DNA from 4 places in the Streptomyces tsukubensis genome. Region 1 is predicted to be linked to each of the others. Evidence: riboswitches for the same ligand, from Rfam matches in the RefSeq annotation. Region 1 holds a riboswitch; each other region holds the start of a gene.
The links. Region 1 has a riboswitch for cyclic di-AMP ahead of B7R87_RS25685 (M23 family metallopeptidase). Riboswitches for the same ligand answer to the same signal wherever they lie in the genome.
Positions count from the first base shown of each region.

Region 2: another riboswitch for cyclic di-AMP. It lies ahead of B7R87_RS14765 (M23 family metallopeptidase); the one in region 1 lies ahead of B7R87_RS25685 (M23 family metallopeptidase).
Region 3: another riboswitch for cyclic di-AMP. It lies ahead of B7R87_RS11605 (transglycosylase family protein); the one in region 1 lies ahead of B7R87_RS25685 (M23 family metallopeptidase).
Region 4: another riboswitch for cyclic di-AMP. It lies ahead of B7R87_RS29195 (M23 family metallopeptidase); the one in region 1 lies ahead of B7R87_RS25685 (M23 family metallopeptidase).

Region 1 covers NZ_CP020700.1:6,180,858-6,185,536, forward strand. The annotation lists gene B7R87_RS25675 (M16 family metallopeptidase) at 164-1,546, shown strand; gene B7R87_RS25680 (M16 family metallopeptidase) at 1,573-2,940, shown strand; cyclic di-AMP (ydaO/yuaA leader) riboswitch at 3,216-3,378, shown strand; gene B7R87_RS25685 (M23 family metallopeptidase) at 3,392-4,219, shown strand; gene B7R87_RS25690 (GntR family transcriptional regulator) at 4,480-4,679, shown strand, end outside.
Region 2 covers NZ_CP020700.1:3,692,345-3,697,023, forward strand. The annotation lists gene B7R87_RS14760 (PrsW family intramembrane metalloprotease) at 1-790, shown strand, start outside; gene B7R87_RS14765 (M23 family metallopeptidase) at 1,035-2,045, opposite strand; cyclic di-AMP (ydaO/yuaA leader) riboswitch at 2,057-2,202, opposite strand; gene B7R87_RS14770 (PP2C family protein-serine/threonine phosphatase) at 2,508-3,707, opposite strand; tRNA gene B7R87_RS14775 (tRNA-Met) at 3,883-3,956, opposite strand; gene B7R87_RS14780 (MerR family transcriptional regulator) at 4,088-4,679, opposite strand, start outside.
Region 3 covers NZ_CP020700.1:3,010,493-3,015,171, reverse strand. The annotation lists gene B7R87_RS11615 (cytochrome P450 family protein) at 166-1,461, shown strand; gene B7R87_RS11610 (LysM peptidoglycan-binding domain-containing protein) at 1,557-2,561, shown strand; cyclic di-AMP (ydaO/yuaA leader) riboswitch at 2,850-3,029, shown strand; gene B7R87_RS11605 (transglycosylase family protein) at 3,033-3,743, shown strand; gene eno (phosphopyruvate hydratase) at 4,162-4,679, shown strand, end outside.
Region 4 covers NZ_CP020700.1:7,015,842-7,020,520, forward strand. The annotation lists gene B7R87_RS29180 (XRE family transcriptional regulator) at 1-92, shown strand, start outside; gene B7R87_RS33865 (DUF6126 family protein) at 256-432, shown strand; gene B7R87_RS29190 (tyrosine-protein phosphatase) at 602-1,414, opposite strand; cyclic di-AMP (ydaO/yuaA leader) riboswitch at 1,884-2,035, shown strand; gene B7R87_RS29195 (M23 family metallopeptidase) at 2,041-3,021, shown strand; gene B7R87_RS29200 (SGNH/GDSL hydrolase family protein) at 3,197-3,997, shown strand; gene B7R87_RS29205 (STM4011 family radical SAM protein) at 4,011-4,679, opposite strand, start outside.

The sequences.
Region 1 (4,679 bases):
GGGCGCACGGCGGCGCGCTCCGCTGCGGGCCCGCGCGCCGCGACTTCGCCCAGCGCGAACGAGCAGGCGGGCCGGAACTTCGCCACCTGTCAGCGCGCTTGCATACAGTGGCAGTCCTGGGGGGACCAGCTACAGCATCGCGATCGAAGGGACGTACATGCCCATGGGTCACACGGCCACAGCGCAGGCCGGTTCTGGCGGCCTGACAGCTACGGAGCACCGCCTGGCCAACGGCCTGCGCGTGGTGCTCTCCGAGGACCACCTGACCCCGGTCGCCGCGGTCTGCCTCTGGTACGACGTGGGCTCGCGCCACGAGGTGAAGGGCCGCACCGGCCTGGCCCACCTCTTCGAGCACCTGATGTTCCAGGGGTCGAAGCAGGTGCAGGGGAACGGCCACTTCGAACTGGTCCAGGGCGCCGGCGGCTCGCTCAACGGCACCACCAGCTTCGAGCGCACCAACTACTTCGAGACCATGCCCACCCATGAGCTGGAGCTGGCGCTCTGGCTGGAGGCGGACCGCATGGGCTCGCTGCTGGCCGCCCTCGACGACGAGTCGATGGAGAACCAGCGGGACGTCGTGAAGAACGAACGCCGCCAGCGGTACGACAACGTTCCGTACGGCACCGCGTTCGAGAAGCTGACCGCCCTCGCCTACCCGGAGGGCCACCCGTACCACCACACGCCCATCGGCTCCATGGCGGATCTCGACGCGGCGACCCTGGAGGACGCCCGCGCCTTCTTCCGCACCTACTACGCGCCGAACAACGCGGTGCTGTCGGTCGTCGGCGACATCGACCCGGAGCAGACCCTCGCCTGGGTCGAGAAGTACTTCGGCTCCATCCCCTCCCACGACGGCAAGCAGCCGCCGCGCGACGGCGCCCTGCCCGACGTCATGGGGCGGCAGCTGCGCGAGGTCGTCGAGGAGGACGTGCCCGCCCGCGCCCTGATGGCCGCCTACCGCCTCCCGCACGACGGCAGCCGCGCATGCGACGCCGTCGACGTCGCCCTGACCGTCCTCGGCGGCGGGGAGTCCTCCCGGCTCCACAACCGCCTGGTGCGCCGGGACCAGACCGCCGTCGCGGCCGGTTTCGGACTGCTGAGGCTGGCCGGGGCGCCGTCGCTGGGCTGGCTGGACGTGAAGACGTCCGGCGGGGTCGAGGTGGCGCAGATCGAAGCCGCCGTCGACGAGGAGCTGGCGCGGTTCGCCGCCGAGGGGCCGACGGACGAGGAGATGGAGCGGGCCCAGGCCCAGCTGGAGCGCGAGTGGCTGGACCGGCTGGGCACGGTCGCGGGCCGCGCCGACGAACTCTGCCGCTACGCGGTCCTCTTCGGCGACCCGCAGCTCGCCCTCACGGCCGTCCGGCGGGTGCTCTCCGTCACCGCCGACGAGGTGCGCGAGATCGCCGCGGCGCGGCTGCGCCCCGACAACCGGGCGGTGCTGGTGTACGAACCGGTGCCCGGCACCGAGGGGGAGACGGACGGGGACGCCGAGGGCGCCGCCGCCGACCGCAACGACAACGACGCAGAAGAGGGGGCGGACCAGTGACCGACGCCACCGAGCCGCTGATCACGATGGACTTCCACCCCCGGCCCGCCTCCGGGGAGCCCACCCCGTGGGCCTTCCCGGCCCCCGACCGCGGAACGCTGCCCAACGGGCTGACCGTTCTGCGCTGTCACCGCCCCGGCCAGCAGGTCGTGGCCGTGGAGATCAACCTCGACGCCCCGCTCGGCGCCGAGCCCGACGGTCTGGACGGCATCGCCACCATCATGGCCCGGGCTCTGTCCGAGGGCACCGACAAGCGGTCCGCCGAGGAGTTCGCCGCCGAGCTGGAGCGCTGCGGCGCCACCCTCGACGCCCACGCCGACCACCCCGGTGTCCGGGTCTCCCTGGAGGTGCCGGTCTCCCGGCTGCCCAAGGCCCTCGGGCTGCTCGCCGAGGCGCTGCGCGCGCCCGCGTTCGACGACGGCGAGATCAAGCGGCTGGTACGGAACCGGCTGGACGAGATCCCGCACGAGACGGCCAACCCGGGCCGCCGCGCCGCCAAGGAGCTGTACCGCAGCCTCTTCCCGGCGTCGCTGCGGATGTCCCGCCCCCGGCAGGGGACGGAGGAGACGGTGGCCCGGATCGACTCCGCCGGGGTCCGGGCGTTCTACGAGGCCCATGTGCGGCCCGCGACCGCCACGGCGGTCGTCGTCGGCGACCTGACCGGTGTGGACCTCGACGCGCTGCTCGCGGAGACCCTCGGCACCTGGCAGGGCGACACGGTGGCGGCCCGTGCACAGCCGGAGATCACCGCCGACGACAGCGGCCGCGTGATCATCGTGGACCGGCCGGGCGCGGTGCAGACCCAGCTGCTCATCGGCCGGATCGGCGCCGACCGGCACGACCGGGTCTGGCCGGCCCAGGTGCTCGGCACGTACTGCCTCGGCGGCACCCTCACCTCCCGGCTCGACCGGGTGCTCCGCGAGGAGAAGGGGTACACCTACGGCGTCCGGGCCTTCGCGCAGGTGCTGTGCTCCGCCCCGGACGGTTCGGGCGCCGCGCTGCTGGGCATCAGCGGCTCGGTCGACACCCCCAACACCGGCCCGGCGCTGGAGGACCTCTGGCAGGTTCTGCGCACCCTCGCCGAGGGCGGACTGACGGACGCCGAGCGCGATGTCGCCGTACAGAACCTGGTCGGGGTCGCCCCGCTGCGGTACGAGACGGCGGCGTCGGTCGCGGGCACCCTCGCGGACCAGGTGGAGCAGCACCTTCCGGACGACTTCCAGGGGCAGTTGTACGCCCGTCTGGCACAGACCGGGACGGTCGAGGCCACCGCGGCGGTCGTCAGCGCGTTCCCCGTGGACCGGCTGGTGACCGTGCTCGTCGGTGACGCCTCCGAGATCGCCGGGCCCGTCCGGGCGCTGGGCATCGGGGAAGTGACGGTGGTGAAGGGCTGACGGACCGGCAGCCGTACGGGTGGGCCGGGCCGGTCGGTCCGGTGGCCCGGCGGCACGCGGTTCGGCAGTGCCGGTGGTACGGGCGGAGCCCCGGGCGTTGCGCGTTGGTGCGCCGCGCCCGGGGCTCCGCTCCGTCAGCTGTCCGTTTTGGTGGGAAGTTGACCGGCATGGGCTGTGGCATGAGCAACAAAGAAGCCCGTTTGTTTGGTGATCGACATGCCGCCCGCCTAGCGTCGATCCGGCTGTTCGCCTGCAGGCGCCGCAAACCGCGGCACGGACAGCCATCGCCGAGTCCCCGCCGGGCGCGAGCCCTGGGGAGCCGGGGACCCATGTCCCCACCGGGGTGAATCGGACCCTTCGCAGCCCGCGGAGGAGCCGTAGGAGACCTTCCTCTCTCCGAACCCGTCAGCTAACCCGGTAGGCGAGAAGGAAGGAAAGGACCAGCCTCTCCATGGCGTTTGCCCGAACCAGTGGGAAGCACCGTGGCCCGAGCCGGATGACGCGCCGCAGCGCGAGCATCGCCGGAGCCGCGACCCTCGCCACCACCGGCGTCATCGGCACCCTCGCCGCCCCCGCGTTCGCCTCCGACGGCGACGGCCGGGAGCAGAACGGCGACCCGGGCACCCTGAGCGCCGAGGACACGGGCACCCTTCAGATCCTCGCCGCCGAGCAGCCCGGCACCCTGCAGCCGCTCTCCGCGTCGGATTCGCTCTCCGGCCAGGTCGCCGACCAGGCCCACGCCCAGAAGCAGCAGGCCGTGGCCCGTGCGCAGGCGGAGGCGGAGGCCAAGCGCGAGGCCGAGGCGCGGGCCGAGGCCGAGCGGGAGGCCCGTGAGCGCGCCGCCCGTGACGCCGAGCGCAAGCGGCTGCTCAACACCTGGACGTCCCCCGTCGAGGGTTCGGACGTCACCACCTCCTACCGGGCCAACAGCGCGCTCTGGTCCTCCGGTACGCACACCGGCATCGACTTCCACGCCTCGACCGGGACGAAGATCGTGTCCGTGGGCGCGGGCACCGTCGTCGAGGCGGGCTGGGGCGGGGCCTACGGCTACAACGTCGTCATCGAGATGCGCGACGGCTCGTACACCCAGTACGCGCATCTGTCGTCGCTCTCCGTCTCCGCCGGGCAGACCGTGATGCCCGGCCAGCAGATCGGCCGCGCGGGCTCCACCGGGAACTCCACCGGGGCGCACCTCCACTTCGAGGTCCGCACCGGCGCGGAGTACGGCTCGGACGTCGACCCGGTCTCGTATCTGCGCGGAAAGGGCGTCAGGGTCTGACCTCCCGGGTCCGCCCGCCCCGCTTGTATCGGGCGTAGCCGCTCCTCGGCTTTCTCGCCTGTTTTCGCTCGTTTCGCAGTGCCCCGGCGCCCGGCGCCGGGGCACTGCGCGTTTCGGCCTGCCGTGTTTCCCGGTGGCCGGAAGATATCCACGGTTTATCGGGGGCTGTCGGAATTTCCGGGTGCCTGGCATAGAGTCGTTCGGTAAATGCGAGCGGCTGCATTCCGTCGCTTCGTCCGGATCACAGCGGAGGTACGGGTATGCGGGTTCCCGCGCAATCGGTCTGCAGGGCGATTCGCGACGACATCGTCTCCGGGGTCTTCCCGCGCGGCGGTCGGCTGGCGGAGGAACAGCTCGCCCGGCGGTACGGGGTCTCCCGGGTGCCGGTCCGGGAAGCGCTGCGGACCCTGGAGTCGGAGGGTTTTGTCACCACCCGGCGCCATGCGGGGGCGTGTGTCGC
Region 2 (4,679 bases), 2.5 Mb from region 1:
GGTCGACGGCATCGTCGTCGCCGGGTTCACCGCCACCGGCTTCGCGTTCACCGAGAACATCCTCTATCTCGGTACGGCCTTCGACGGCGACCGGCTGCCGGGCGAGTCCGGCCTCGTCTCGGTGACGGCGACGTTCTTCGTACGGATCGTCATGTCGCCGTTCGCGCATCCGCTGTTCACCGTGCTCACCGGTATCGGTCTGGGTCTCGCCGCGTCGGCCGCACGCCGCCACCGGTTCCGGAGGTTCGCCTTCCCCACGCTCGGGCTGCTGCTGTCGATGGGTATGCACGCCCTGTGGAACGGCTCGGCGTCGTACCTCGGCCCGATCGGCTTCTATCTGGTCTACGGAATGTTCATGGTCCCGGTCTTCGCGCTGCTGACCTGGCTGACGATCTGGTCCCGCCAGCGCGAGCTGCGGACGATCTCGGCCGCCCTGCCGCCGTACGCCACCGCCGGCTGGCTGGCACCGGCCGAACCGGCGGCGCTGGCCTCGATGCGGGCCCGTAACGAAGCCCGGAACATCGCCCGGCGCACCCATGGACCGGCCGCGGCACACGCGGTCGCGGAGTACGTCCGCTTCGCGACGTCCCTGGCGTTCCTGCGCGACCGGGCGCAGCGCGGCACGGCGGATCCGGACTTCACGGCGCGGGAGCAGGAGTTGCTGCACCATATGTGGCTGCGGAAGCCGGTGGCCGGTCCGGCGCTGGCCTATGCGGCCAGGGCGAGCGGTGTGGTCTCCGTACCGCCGCCGTACCGGGACTACGAGGGGTACAACCCGTACCGCGTCTGATCCGGCCGGTACGAGCACGGCCGGGGAAAAGAACCGGCAGCCCTGACGTCGGGGGGTTGGTGCGTCAGAGCTGCCGGTGGTCGTGAAGGCCAGGACCCGCCGTCCGTTGGACAGCGGTCTCCCTGGATCCCGGAGTCCGGGACCGCGGGAGCTTCAGGGCCGGGCGGGATGCACCGGTGGCGGGAACCCGCGATTCACCGGTTGCGGACCGGCCGGTGCCCGGCCGGTCCGGAACCCGCGGGCGTCAGGGCCGCAGACCCTTGCTGCGCAGCCAGGCGCCGGGGTCGATGGTCGTACCGCCGGGCGTCTTGACCTCCAGGTGGAGGTGGTTGCCGGTGGAGTTGCCGGTGGAGCCGACCCGTCCGACCATATCGCCCGCGACGACCTTCTGGCCCACGTTGGCGTTGATCGACGAGAGGTGGGCGTACATGACCTCGGTGCCGTCGTTCAGCTCGATGACGACCTGGTAGCCGTACGAGCCCGCGTAACCGGCGGACTTGACGGTGCCCGCGCCGACGGCCTTGACCGGGGTGCCCGCCGGGGCGGCGAAGTCCAGACCGGTGTGCTGGCCGGAGGACCAGAGTCCGCCGGACGAACCGAAGGTCGAGGTGATGTTGTACGAGGAGGTGGGGAGCGCGAAGCTCTTCGCCAGCTTGGCGAGGCGCTCGGCCTCCGCCTTCTTCTTGGCTTCCTCGGCGGCCTTCTTCTTCGCCTCGTCCGCCTTCTTCTTGGCGTCGGCGGACGCCTTCAGCGCATCCGCGGCGGCGGCTTCGGCGGCGGCCTTCTCGGCCACGGCCCGGCGCTCCGCCTCGGCCTGCGCCTGCTGCTGCTCGGCCTGCTGGAGGATCCGGGAGCGCAGCGCCTCACCCGCGTTGTCGTCGGCCTTGGACTGCTCGCCCGCCTCGGTGACGGTGTCGCCCATGGTGGCGAGGCCGGCGTTCGGCGCGCCGTCCTCGGTGCCGCCGAGCCCGTCGGGGAGGGAGATGGTGATGGGGGCCTTGTCCTGCGCGGTGGCGATGCCGCCCGCGCCGACCGCGGCGATCACACCGACACCGAGGACGGTGGAGCTGCGGGCGAAGGCCCGGCGCTGCTGCCGCAGCACGCGGTGGCGGCCACGGTTCGGGAGAAGCGTTTCCGCGCTGGGGTTCCACTCACCGGTGGACGGCTCGGCACCACCGTCTTCGCCGAAGCGGGTGCCGTTGCTCATGTACCCGGGCCCGGCGGGGGCTTGCGGGGCAGGACTGTTGGACGCCACTGAGGCGTACTCCTTTCCTTCCTTCTCGCCTACCGGGTTAGCTGACGGGTTCGGAGCAGGAAGGTCTCCTACGGAGTCTCCGCAGGCTGCGGAGGCATCCGATTCACCCCAAGAAGTGGTTCCCCGGTTCCCTTGCGGGATTCGGCGCATGAGCACGGAGCCACCCTGACGGCGACTGGGACGACCGCGCTGCGTTATCGAACGTTAATAGACACGGGGAATGTTTTCCAAGTGTTCCTGATGATCGTTAAACCCGGACGGCGAACCAACTGGGACAGAAGGCTTCCAAATCGGGCGAGTTACCCGCCCCTGAGACCTGTTCAGGGCCTCTCCGCCCCCTCCACACCCCTGATGGTTCGTCAGATGTTATGGCGACAGCGATGGTTCGATCACGCACCGTGCAGAAAACGGCAGTGCAATGGCACATAGCCCCCAGCACTTGGCCAATCGTTGGTCAACTCTTTATCCATCGGCCCGGAGAGGCGGCTGTTCCGACGGCCGGCCCCCCGCCCCGGCCCCGTTGACCTCAGCGGTCCCGACGGGACCACCCGGACCACTGCCTCCAGCCGGGCGGGTGACCGCGAGCAGCGCCATATCGTCCGTCGATCCGCCGCCCGTATGCCGTCGTACGTCGTCCACCAGCGCGTCCAGCAGCTCCCCCGGCCCCGGGAACGACCGCCCGTCGAGCTGCTCCTCCGGGTCGTAGAACACCCCGGCCGCGTTCCGCGCCTCCGAGAGCCCGTCCGTGTAGAGCAGCAGGGTCGACCCGTCGGGCATCGGATGCGATTCGGCCCGCCCCGGCCAGTTCCCCAGCTCCTTCATGCCCAGCGGCAGCGCCGCCTCGTCGGGCGGCAGGGTGCGCAGCCGCCCGTCGGCGTGGAGCAGCAGCGGCTCGGGGTGCCCCCGGTTCAGCAGGCGTACGGCCCCGAAGCCACGCGGGATCTCCGCGAACACGGCGGTCGCGAACCCCTCGAAATCGTCGAGATCGCCCGCTCCGCGCCGTAGCGCCTCCCGGACGAGCGCCTGCTCCAGCCGGTCGGCGACGCACTCCAGCGTGGCCTCCCGCTCGGCCGCCTCCCGGAAGGCCCCGATCAGGATGGCCACGGCCTCCACGGCCCCCAGACCCTTGCCCCGGACGTCCCCGACCACCAGCCGTACACCGTGCGGAGTGTCCTGTACGGCGAAGAGGTCGCCGCCGATGAAGGCGTCGGCGAGGGCCGCCTCGTACCGTGCGGCGATCCGCAGCCCGCCGATCTCCTCGGCGGGCGTGGGCAGCACGGCCCGCTGCGCGGCCTCGGCGATCACCCGGGCCGAGGCCAGTTTCTGGTTGCTGCGGGTGATGACCCGGTTGATGAAGAGCGCCAGGGCGGAGACGGTGACGACCGTACTCAGCTCGGTATAGGCCTGGGTCTGGCCGAGGGAGCGGTTGTAGATGTCCAGACCCAGCTCGGTCAGGACGGCGAAGGCGCCCGTCGCCAGCGTGACGGCGAAGGAGAAGAAGGGGGCCGCGATCAGCGGGGCGGCCGTGAACATGGGCACGGCGGTGAACTTCGCGGGGGTCGTGAGGTCGTACACCACCCCGAAGACGATCATCAGCGACGGCAGCATCCGGGCGAAGCGCCGGGCACCGCCGTATCCGTTCCGCTGTGTCTGCTCCGCCACAGGTGCTCTCCTCCCCTCCCAGCCTCACGGCGGCGGGTGCACGGGGCGAGCCGCGCTGGACCGGCCGGGTGACCCCCCGGGCCCCTGCCCGGCCTCCGGAGACCGCGAGCCCCTCACGGAATACGACAACAGCCCGGTGCTCTCGTAGAACGAGAGCACCGGGCCGTGTCTTCAGTAGCGGGGACAGGATTTGAACCTGCGACCTCTGGGTTATGAGCCCAGCGAGCTACCGAGCTGCTCCACCCCGCGTCGGTAAACACAACCTTACGCCATCCGGAGCACCTCTGGTGACCACTTCCCCACGAGTTCCCCCGCGACTTCCCCCGCGACCTCGCCGGGAGGTCCTTCCACCCCCGCCGGAAGCCCCGTTTTCCGGCCGGTCAGTCGGTGAGGTGACGCTCCGCGTACACCCGCATCGCGTCCCGGACGAAGGCCGCCGTACCCACCCCGTACTTGTCGTAGTTGTCGCCGAAGCGCGGGTCCGCGGCGAACATCTCGCCGAGCCCCGTGAAGTGGGACTTCGACGGCGGGGCCAGCAGCGACTGCCAGGCGTACATCCGCCGGGTGATCGCCTGGACGGTCTCGTCACCGGGCGCGGCGCCGTCCTTGAGGGCCCGGGCGTAGTCGCGGGCGATCGTCTCGTGGTCCAGCAGATGCGCCCGCCGCTCGTCCTCGCCGAGCTGCTGCCACCGCCGGCTGCTCGCACGCCAGGCGTCCGCGCCCCAGCGCTCCGTGACCTCCTTCTCGTACTTCCTGTTGTCGAAGCCGTCGAGTACGTCTTCCGCCATGAGTTCCTCCCCTAGTTCGGTCTTGCGGAGAGTGGTCCGCACGGACGCGATCCGGCGGGCAAGCCGGTCCCGCTCAAGCTCCAGCAGCTCCAGATGGGCCCGGAGCGCCGCGGTCGTGTCCTGCTGGCCCGCCAGCACCTCGGCGATGGCGGGCAGCCCGAGACCCAGCTCGCGCAGGAGCAGG
Region 3 (4,679 bases), 3.2 Mb from region 1:
CTTGGTAGGAGACGGGCCCACCCCTGAAGGTGTCCACCTGACCGGCCTGGAGGGGGAGGCGGGGCGCGCCCCCGAGGGCCTTCACCTGAGCCACCCTGGAGGGGGAAGGCGGATACCCCCGAGGGGCCCGCGGCCCGGCGCCCCGGCAGGGGATAGCGTCATGGGGTGAGCAGCAACCCCCATGAAACCGGCGGGCCGGGGCCCGCTCCCGAACTCTTCACCTGGGAGTTCGCCACCGACCCCTACCCCGCCTACGCCTGGCTCCGCCAACACGCGCCCGTGCACCGGACCACCCTCCCCAGCGGCGTCGACGCCTGGCTGGTGACCCGGTACGCCGATGCCCGGCAGGCACTCGCCGACGCCCGGCTGTCGAAGAACCCCGTGCACCACGACGAACCCGCGCACGCCCGCGGCAAGACCGGCATCCCGGGCGAGCGCAGCGCCGGGCTGATGACGCATCTGCTGAACATCGACCCGCCCGACCACACCCGGCTCCGCCGCCTCGTGGCGAAGGCGTTCACACCGCGCCGGGTCGCGGCGTTCGAGCCGCGGGTGCAGGAGCTGACCGACCGGCTGATCGACGGGTTCGCGGCGCGGGGGAGCGCGGACCTGATCCACGAGTTCGCGTTCCCGCTCCCCATCTACGCGATCTGCGATCTGCTGGGCGTGCCCCCGGAGGACCAGGACGATCTGCGGGACTGGGCGGGCATGATGATCCGTCACGGCGGGGGACCGCGCGGCGGCGTGGCCCGGGCGGTGAAGCGGATCCGGGGCTATCTCGCCGAGCTGATCCACCGCAAGCGGGAGAACCTCGGCGACGAGGACACGGACGATCTGATCTCCGGTCTGATCCGGGCCAGCGACCACGGCGAGCACCTCACCGAGAACGAGGTCGTCGCCATGTGCTTCGTCCTCCTGTTCGCGGGCTTCGAAACGACCATCAACCTGGTGGGGAACGGGCTCTATGCCCTGATGTGCCATCCGGTGCAGCACGCCCGGCTCCAGGAGTCGCTCGCCGCGGGGGAGACCTCGCTGCTGGTGACGGCCGTGGAGGAGCTGCTGCGCTACGACGGCCCGGTGGAGATGGCGACCTGGCGGTACGCCACCGAAGCGCTGACCATCGGCGGTCAGGAGGTGGCCGCGGGCGATCCGGTGCTCGTGGTGCTGGCGGCGGCCGACCGGGACCCGGAGCGGTTCGGCCGGCCGGACGTTCTGGACCTTGCGCGGCGTGACAATCAGCACCTCGGCTACGGGCACGGCATCCACTACTGCCTGGGTGCGCCGCTCGCCCGGCTGGAGGGACAGACCGCGATCGCCACCCTGTTGCGCCGCCTTCCCGACCTGCGACTGGCGGTGGATCATCACGATTTGCGCTGGCGCGGCGGCCTGATCATGCGTGGACTGCGCACCCTTCCGGTGGAGTTCACGCCCGCTGAAATTGACGGCCCGTCATATTCGTGATGTGCGCGTGATCTCCGCTGCATCGACTTGTGACAGACGTTCGAGTGCGGCTACGTTCACCCCCGTCTCAGCCGTCACGCGAAAGGCAGCACCGCATGCTCTCCGGGAATGGTCGACATCGCCGTCCTCGCCAGGCCCCGGCCCTGGTCGTCGCAGCGGGGGTGACGGGGTCCGCGATTGCGATCCCGCTCCTCGGCGCCACCTCGGCGTCCGCCGCCGACTCCGCAACCTGGGACCGTGTCGCGGAGTGCGAGAGCGCCGGGCAGTGGACCGTGAACAACCTCAACGGCTACTACGGCGGGCTCCAGCTCTCCCAGGAGACCTGGAACACCTACGGCGGCCGGGAGTACGCCGACCGGCCGGATCTGGCCAGCCGCTCCCAGCAGATAGCCGTGGCGGAGAAGGTGCTCGCCGCGGAGGGGCCCAAGGCGTGGCCGTCCTGCGGGATCGCGTCGGGCCTCGGCGGTGCCGCGGGCACCGCGACCGGCCCGGGCGGCGCCGATCCGGTGCCCAGCGGTCCGGCCGCCGGACGCCCGGCGGACAAGGCGAAGGCGGGCGACCTCCCGGCGGAGCCGCGCAAGGCGGGGGAGAAGGCGCCGGACGCCGCCGCGTCCCCTTCCCCCTCCGCCGGAAAGGCGGAGAAGAAGGAGACGGCGGCCAAGCCCGCCGAGGGCGTCGGCAAGCACCGCGGCGCACCCGCCGCGGAGGAGACCGCCAAGGAGACCCCCTCGGGCGCGACCGGCACCGGCACCCCCGAGGGCACCGGCACCCCGCCCGCCGAAACCGCCGACCCGTCCCGCGCCTCCGGCCCCGACCGGACCTCCCGGTCCGAGACCGATGCCCGTTCCGATGCCCTGAACCAGGGCGATCAGGGCGGTACGGGCACTCCGGCCAAGACCGACACCACGGACGGTACGGGCGAAGCCGGGCAGCCCTCCGGTACGTACACGGTCCGCTCCGGCGACAACCTCTGGTCCATCGCGGAAGAGAAGAAGGTCCCCGGGGGCTGGCCGGCGCTCTATGAGGCCAACCAGGAGCTGGTCGGAGCTGATCCCGATCTGATCCTCCCTGGCCAGAGCCTTGATCTCCAGGCGAAGTAGCCTCCGGAGCATCGAAATTGACGCCCTATTTTGCTGGGATATGTCCCTTTCTGTGTAAGTGAGACATGAGTCTCTTCGGTCCGGCCGTGGTCCCCACTCTTCCGGAATCCCGCATTCCGCACGCCACCTGCGAAAACGCGAGTTTCCGGAGGGGTGGGATGGGCGATTTGCCCACGATGTTCCGTCGTTGAAGAAGCGGGACGCCTGTGACTACGGTCTGGACCGCTCGCCAAAGCGGGCACCACTGACCGTCACGCCGAATCCTGCCGTCGGTCGGGGGGAACTGTCGTCGCGAAAGCGCCGAAGGCAGGAGCGGGGGACCCAGGTTTGTGCCGGTCCCGTCCGAAAGCCCGTGAGGGCGGTGGACGACCGGCTTGGGGTGAAGCCGTACGACGCAGGTCGTACGGCCGGGCAACTCACTGCGCCCGAACCCGACAGCTCACCTCGTAGGCGTCGGTGAGGAGAACCTCCATGCTGTTTTCCAGCAAGGGCAAGCACCGCCGCCCGTCCAAGGCCGCCCGCTTCGCCGCCTTCGCAGGCATCACCACCGTCGCCGTCGCCGCCCCGATCATGGGCGCCACCTCGGCCTCCGCCGCCACCGCCGCCGAGTGGGACAAGGTCGCCCAGTGCGAGTCCGGCGGCAACTGGTCCATCAACACGGGCAACGGCTACTACGGCGGCGTCCAGTTCTCCAGCTCCACCTGGGCCGCCTTCGGTGGCACCAAGTACGCCCCCAATGCGCACCTCGCCACCAAGGCGCAGCAGATCGAAATCGCCGAGAAGACCCTGGCGGGCCAGGGCAAGGGCGCCTGGCCGAAGTGCGGTGTCGGCCTCTCGAACACCCCGTACGGCGGTGCCGCCGCCGAGCAGGCCCCGGCCCAGCCCAAGCAGGAGCAGCCGAAGCAGCAGGCCCAGCCCGCCCAGCCGAAGCAGGAGCGCGCCGAGGTTCCGACCACCCGCTCCGAGCGCGCCCAGGCCCCGGCTCCGGCGAAGTCCGCGGCTCCGGCCAAGGGCTTCGAGAAGGGCGACGGCGAGTACGAGGTCAAGTCCGGCGACACGCTCAGCAAGATCGCCGAGGCCGAGCAGGTCGAGGGCGGCTGGCAGAAGCTGTTCGAGCTGAACAAGGACACCGTCGACGACGCCGACGTCATCTTCCCGGGCCAGCAGCTCCACCTCGGCTGACGGACCTGCGGCTCCCCAACGAACCGCACCCCCGGGCCGGTCCCTCACCGGACCTGCCCCCTCCCGGACCCCGGACCGCGGCTCCCCCCTGCGGTCCACCCCCCCCACGGGTCCGACCCCCCGCACCCCGGGCCGGCGCGCTTCCCCCGTACGCGCCGGTCCGGGGTTCCGTCTGCCGCCCCCGACTGCTCCGTACGGCCCCGGAAAACCGCCCCCGTGCACCCGTCTGAGCGAGCAGATGCCCAGCTGAGAACTGTTACCCATCGGTAGGAACGCGGCTTTTGCCCACCACCGCAGTTCTTCGCACTCTTTTTCGTCCCAGGGGGCGGGCATCGGCGGGGCGGCGCCCCCCGTCCGGTTAGGCTCTTGGCGCAAGGCTCAAGAGACCCGCACCCCACGCGTCACATCCCAGAAGGAGATGCTCGTGCCGTCCATCGACGTCGTCGTAGCCCGGGAAATCCTCGACTCCCGGGGGAACCCCACGGTCGAGGTCGAGGTCGGCCTCGACGACGGGAGCACCGGCCGCGCCGCCGTGCCCTCCGGTGCCTCCACCGGCGCCTTCGAGGCCCTGGAGCTCCGCGACGGGGACCCGAACCGCTACCTCGGCAAGGGCGTGGAGAAGGCCGTCCTCGCCGTCATCGAGCAGATCGGCCCGGAGCTCGTCGGCTACGACGCCACCGAGCAGCGCCTGATCGACCAGGCGATGTTCGACCTGGACGCCACCCCCGACAAGTCGTCGCTGGGCGCCAACGCCATCCTCGGTGTCTCCCTCGCCGTGGCGCACGCCGCCTCCGAGGCCTCCGACCTGCCGCTCTTCCGCTACCTCGGCGGCCCGAACGCGCACCTGCTGCCCGTTCCGATGATGAACATCCTCAACGGCGGCTCCCACGCGGACTCCAACGTCGACATCCAGGAGTTCATGATCGCCCCGATCGG
Region 4 (4,679 bases), 830 kb from region 1:
ACCGGATCGCCGCCGCCACCCGCGACGGAGCCGAGATGATCTTCGTCCACACCCTGCTGCAGAGCCCCGACATCTTCCATCCGCACTTCTAGGTCCCCTCTCCGGTCTTCCGGTCTTCCGGATCTTGCCGATCCGGCCCGGTCCGGGAGAAGGGCCCGGGCCGCCCGACGGTCCGCACCGTCCCGCCCGTGCAGATGCGATCCGGCCCCGCGCCGGAGGAACCCGGCCGTCGCGCCGGAGAAAGCAGAGGCCGTCATGGTCGAGAACCCCGCCGCTTCCGAAGGCGCCCAGGCCGCCGGTACCACCCCCCGTGCGAAGAACGAGGAGGGCAAGTTCCCGAAGGGGATCTGGATCCGGCTCTTCGCCTATCTGGTCGCCGGACACGTCTTCGCCGGCTTCCTCTACCTGCTCTTCGAGGTCGGGGCCAAGTAGACCGCCCGGACCCCGGGGCCGAACCAGGGGCAGCCCGCCCGGCCGGCGGCTGAGGGCCGCACCGCGATCCGCCCGGCACCGGCCCGGCGCCCGGCGCGACGCTCTGCGGCCGGGCAGGGGCCCCGCTCGCACCGCAGAGCCGAGCCCGCTCCGGACGCCCGGGGCCCGCTCAGTCCGTGCCGAGCAGCCTCTCCCGCAGCCGCTCCCGGGTCGCGGAAGAGAGGCCGAGCCCCTCGGAGAGATAGCGCGGCGTACCGCCCCATACCGAGTCGACGGCGTCGAAGGCCGCGTGCAGATACGCCGCGCGGGCGTCGAACAGCGGGCTCAGCAGCTCCATCACCTCCGGCGACATGCCCTCCGGGGCGTCCTCCGCCCGGCGCACCCGGTAGCGCCGGTGCGGGTCGTTCGACTTGAGATAGTCCGCCTCGACGGCCTCCCGCTCCACACCCACCGCGAGCAGGGTCACCGCGACCGACAGCCCCGCCCGGTCCTTGCCCGCCGCGCAGTGCATCAGCGCGGGGACGCTGTCCTCGGCCAGCGCGTGCAGCACCCGGCTGTGCTCGGCCGTCCGCCCGGTGATGATCGTCCGGTACGCGTCCACCATCCGCTGCGCCGCCCGGCCGTCTGCCAGCAGGGACCGCAGCTGTGACAGATCACCCCGCCGCACCACCTGCCAGAACTCGGCGCCGTCCGCCGGGTCGCTCAGCGGGAGGTTGAGATTCCGGACCCCGGGCAGGGTCACGTCCGGGCCCTCGATGCGGATATCGGCGGCATTGCGGAAGTCGAAGACCGTGTGCAGTCCGAGACCGGCGAGAAAAGCGGCGTCGCTCGCGGTGGCATGGGCCAGATGGCCGCTGCGGTAGAGCCGTCCGAAGCGCACTGCACGGCCGTCGGTCGACGGCAGTCCGCCGACGTCGCGGAAGTTGCGGATCCCGGCCAGCTCCGGCTCGGTCGACGGGACCTGCGGCACCTGCTGCGTCACAACGGCTCCCTGGGCAGTCACGGCCGTCGGCGCCGGTCGCCGACGGTGGCATGACCTTGACGATACGACATTGATTCCTCAGGCAATCATTCCATCGGATGGTCATGAACTGCACGGTGAATGCATGGTGGGCGCTCGGCGCCCGGACGTGCCACCGACTGTCGAATGAACAGCTTCTGTCCCCTATGTCCGTCATGGTCTCTTCGTTGGAACATGCCCTGTCTCGTTGGGAGATGGGGAGCGGCTCATGAGCAGGATCACAATCGTGACGGTGTGTGGCGGTGGCCCGGGAGGGGCATACGGACGCCCGGCGGGAGTTGACGGGGTGACGCCCACGGAGGGTCACCGCGGTCGGCCCGTCCTCAAGATCGGCTCCGCCCGTCGCCGGGTGAGTGGCTTGTTCCTGCTCTTATGGCCGGTCTACGGTCACCGCACTCCGGTCGGACCGCCGAATCCTGCCGCCGTCCGGAACCCTTCACCCGAAGCACGTGGCAGGAGCGGGGGACCCAGGTAGTCCGCCGGACGGGAAACCGTCCGGCTCGGGGTGAAGTCGCGCCGTGCGCGACCGGGCACCTCCCGCCCGAACCCGACAGCTCACCTCGCAGGCGCCGGAGAGGAAACGCGCCATGCCCGGAAAGGGTAAGCACCGCCGTCCCAAGTCGACGGTCATCACTCGTGGAATCGTCGCTGCCGGTACCGGCGGTGCCGCCATCGCCCTGCCCCTGATCGGGGCCACCGGCGCCCATGCCGCCGAACAGGCCGCCCCCGCCGCCCCGACCGCCGCCGTCGCCCCGGCGGCCGCCCCCGCCGCCGCTGCCGAGAAGTCCGCCGGATCAGCCACGTACATCGTGGTCGCCGGGGACCATCTGTCCAAGATCGCCTCCGAGCGGGACGTCGAGGGCGGCTGGCAGGCGCTGTACGCCGACAACCGCGCCGCGGTCGGCGACGACCCGTCCCTGATCCACCCGGGTCTGAAGCTGGTGCTCGACGGCAAGGGCGCCGAGCGCGCCCCCGAGGCCCCGGCCGCCAAGAAGGCCGAGGCGGCCGAGCCCGCGCAGACGGTTGAGAAGGGTGAGCGGGCCTCGCGCGACGGTGCCCGTCCCGCCGCCCCCGCCCCGGCCGCCGCCGAGCCCGCCGCCCCGGCGCGGCAGGAGACCGCCCCGGCGCCCGCGCCGGAGCCCGCCCCCGAGGCCGCCTCCGGCTCCTGGGCCGCCCCGCTCGCCGGTGCCCAGGTCAGCACCCCGTACCGGGCCTCCGGTGCCATGTGGTCCAGCGGCTACCACACCGGTGTCGACTTCGCGGTCCCGACGGGCACCTCCGTCCGGTCCATCGGCCCCGGCACGGTCGTCTCCGCGGGCTGGGCCGGCGCGTACGGCAACGAGGTCGTCGTCCAGCACACCGACGGCACCTACTCCCAGTACGCCCACCTCTCCTCCCTCTCCGTCTCGGCGGGCCAGTCCGTCGACGGCGGACAGCAGATCGGCCTCTCCGGCTCGACCGGCAACTCCAGCGGCCCGCACCTGCACCTGGAGGTCCGCACCGGACCGGCCTACGGCTCCGACATCGACCCGGTCGCCCATCTCCGCGGCCACGGCGTCTCCCTCTGAGACGCCGCAGCTCCGGCCCTGGGCCCCGCCGCCCCGGCGCCCGGCGAATCCCCCGCGACACCCCGTGTCGCGGGGGATTCCCCGTATTCCCACCACCCCGGGTGATCACGGTGGGATAGATCACGGCCCGTCAACCCCTCCCTACGGTCGCGTAGGTCACATCCGCGGAGAGAGGATGGCCTCCGTGGGAGACGATTCGAGAACTTATGACCAGTCCGGAATCGGGTCGTACGCGGCGATCGGGGACAGTTTCACCGAGGGCGTGGGGGACCCGGGGCCCGGGGGGACCTACCTCGGCTGGGCGGACCGCTTCGCGGGACTGCTCGCCGACCGCAGACCGGAACACACCTTCCGGTACGCCAATCTCGCCGTACGCGGCAGACTTCTCGACCAGATCGTGGAGGAGCAGGTCCCCAGGGCGAAGGAACTCGCCCCGGACCTGGTGTCGTTCTGCGCCGGGGGCAACGACATCATCCGTCCCGGCACCGACCCCGACGATGTGGCGGAGCGTTTCGAACGTGCCGTCGCCGAACTGACCGGCGCCGTCGGCACGGTCATGGTGACCACCGGGTTCGACACCCGGAACGTGCCCGTCCTGCGCCATCTGCGCGGCAGGATCGCCACGTACACGGCCCATGTCCGGGCCATCGCCGACCGCTACGACTGCCCGGTGCTCGACCTGTGGTCGCTCCGGTCCGTACAGGACCGCAGGGCCTGGGACCCCGACCGGCTGCACCTGTCGCCGGAAGGGCACACCCGGGTCGCGCTGCGGGCCGCCCAGGTCCTCGGCCTGGAGGTGTCCGCCGACCCGGACCGGGCGTGGCCGCCCGTACCGGTGCGGGGCACCCTCGAAGTCCGGCGCGACGACATCCAGTGGGCGCGGGAGTACCTCGGGCCGTGGATCGGACGGCGGCTGCGAGGCGAGAGCTCCGGCGACCACGTGGAGGCCAAGCGGCCCGATCTGCTGCCGCTGTGACCCCTTCCGGCGGTCAGGGACCGGCCGGGCCGCCGGAAGGGAGCACCCCCGGAGCCGGTATGCGCTCCAGCACCCCGCCCGCGAAGACGTCGTACAGCGGCAGGGATTCGAGGTGGACGTACCCGATGTGGCAGTCGCAGACCGCCAGCGGACAGGCCCGCGGCCGCAGCGCAGCGCGGTAGGAGCCGTCGTAGAGGTTGCCCAGCGGGGCGGGGACGAAATGGCAGCGGCGGACCGTCCCGTCGCCGTCAACCGAGACCACCGACTCTCCCGTACGGCACGGCAGCCCGGCCGAAGCGTGCGGATGGCGGCTGTACGCGAACAGCGGGTCGATCGCGGCCCATCCGGCGGCCTCGGCATCGGTGTAGGTGTGCCCCTCGGCCGCGTTCACCCAGAGGTAGACGTGTTCCGGCAGTTCGGCGCGGAGCCGCAGCGCGGGCTCGCGGTGCTCAGGCAGACCGACGATCCCGACGCTGAAGCGGATCCCCAGGGCGGCCAGCTCCCGGGTCTTGCCGAGGAAGCGGTCGTACGGCGTCTGACCCGGATGGTACGTGCACCAGAGCGCCACCTTCTCCGGATCGGCGTCGGCCAGCCAGCCGGTGCGGCAGCTCAGGTTGGTCTGCACGGCCACCCGCCCGACCTGGGGCAGTCCGGACAGCTCCACCAGGGCCCGCCGGTACCA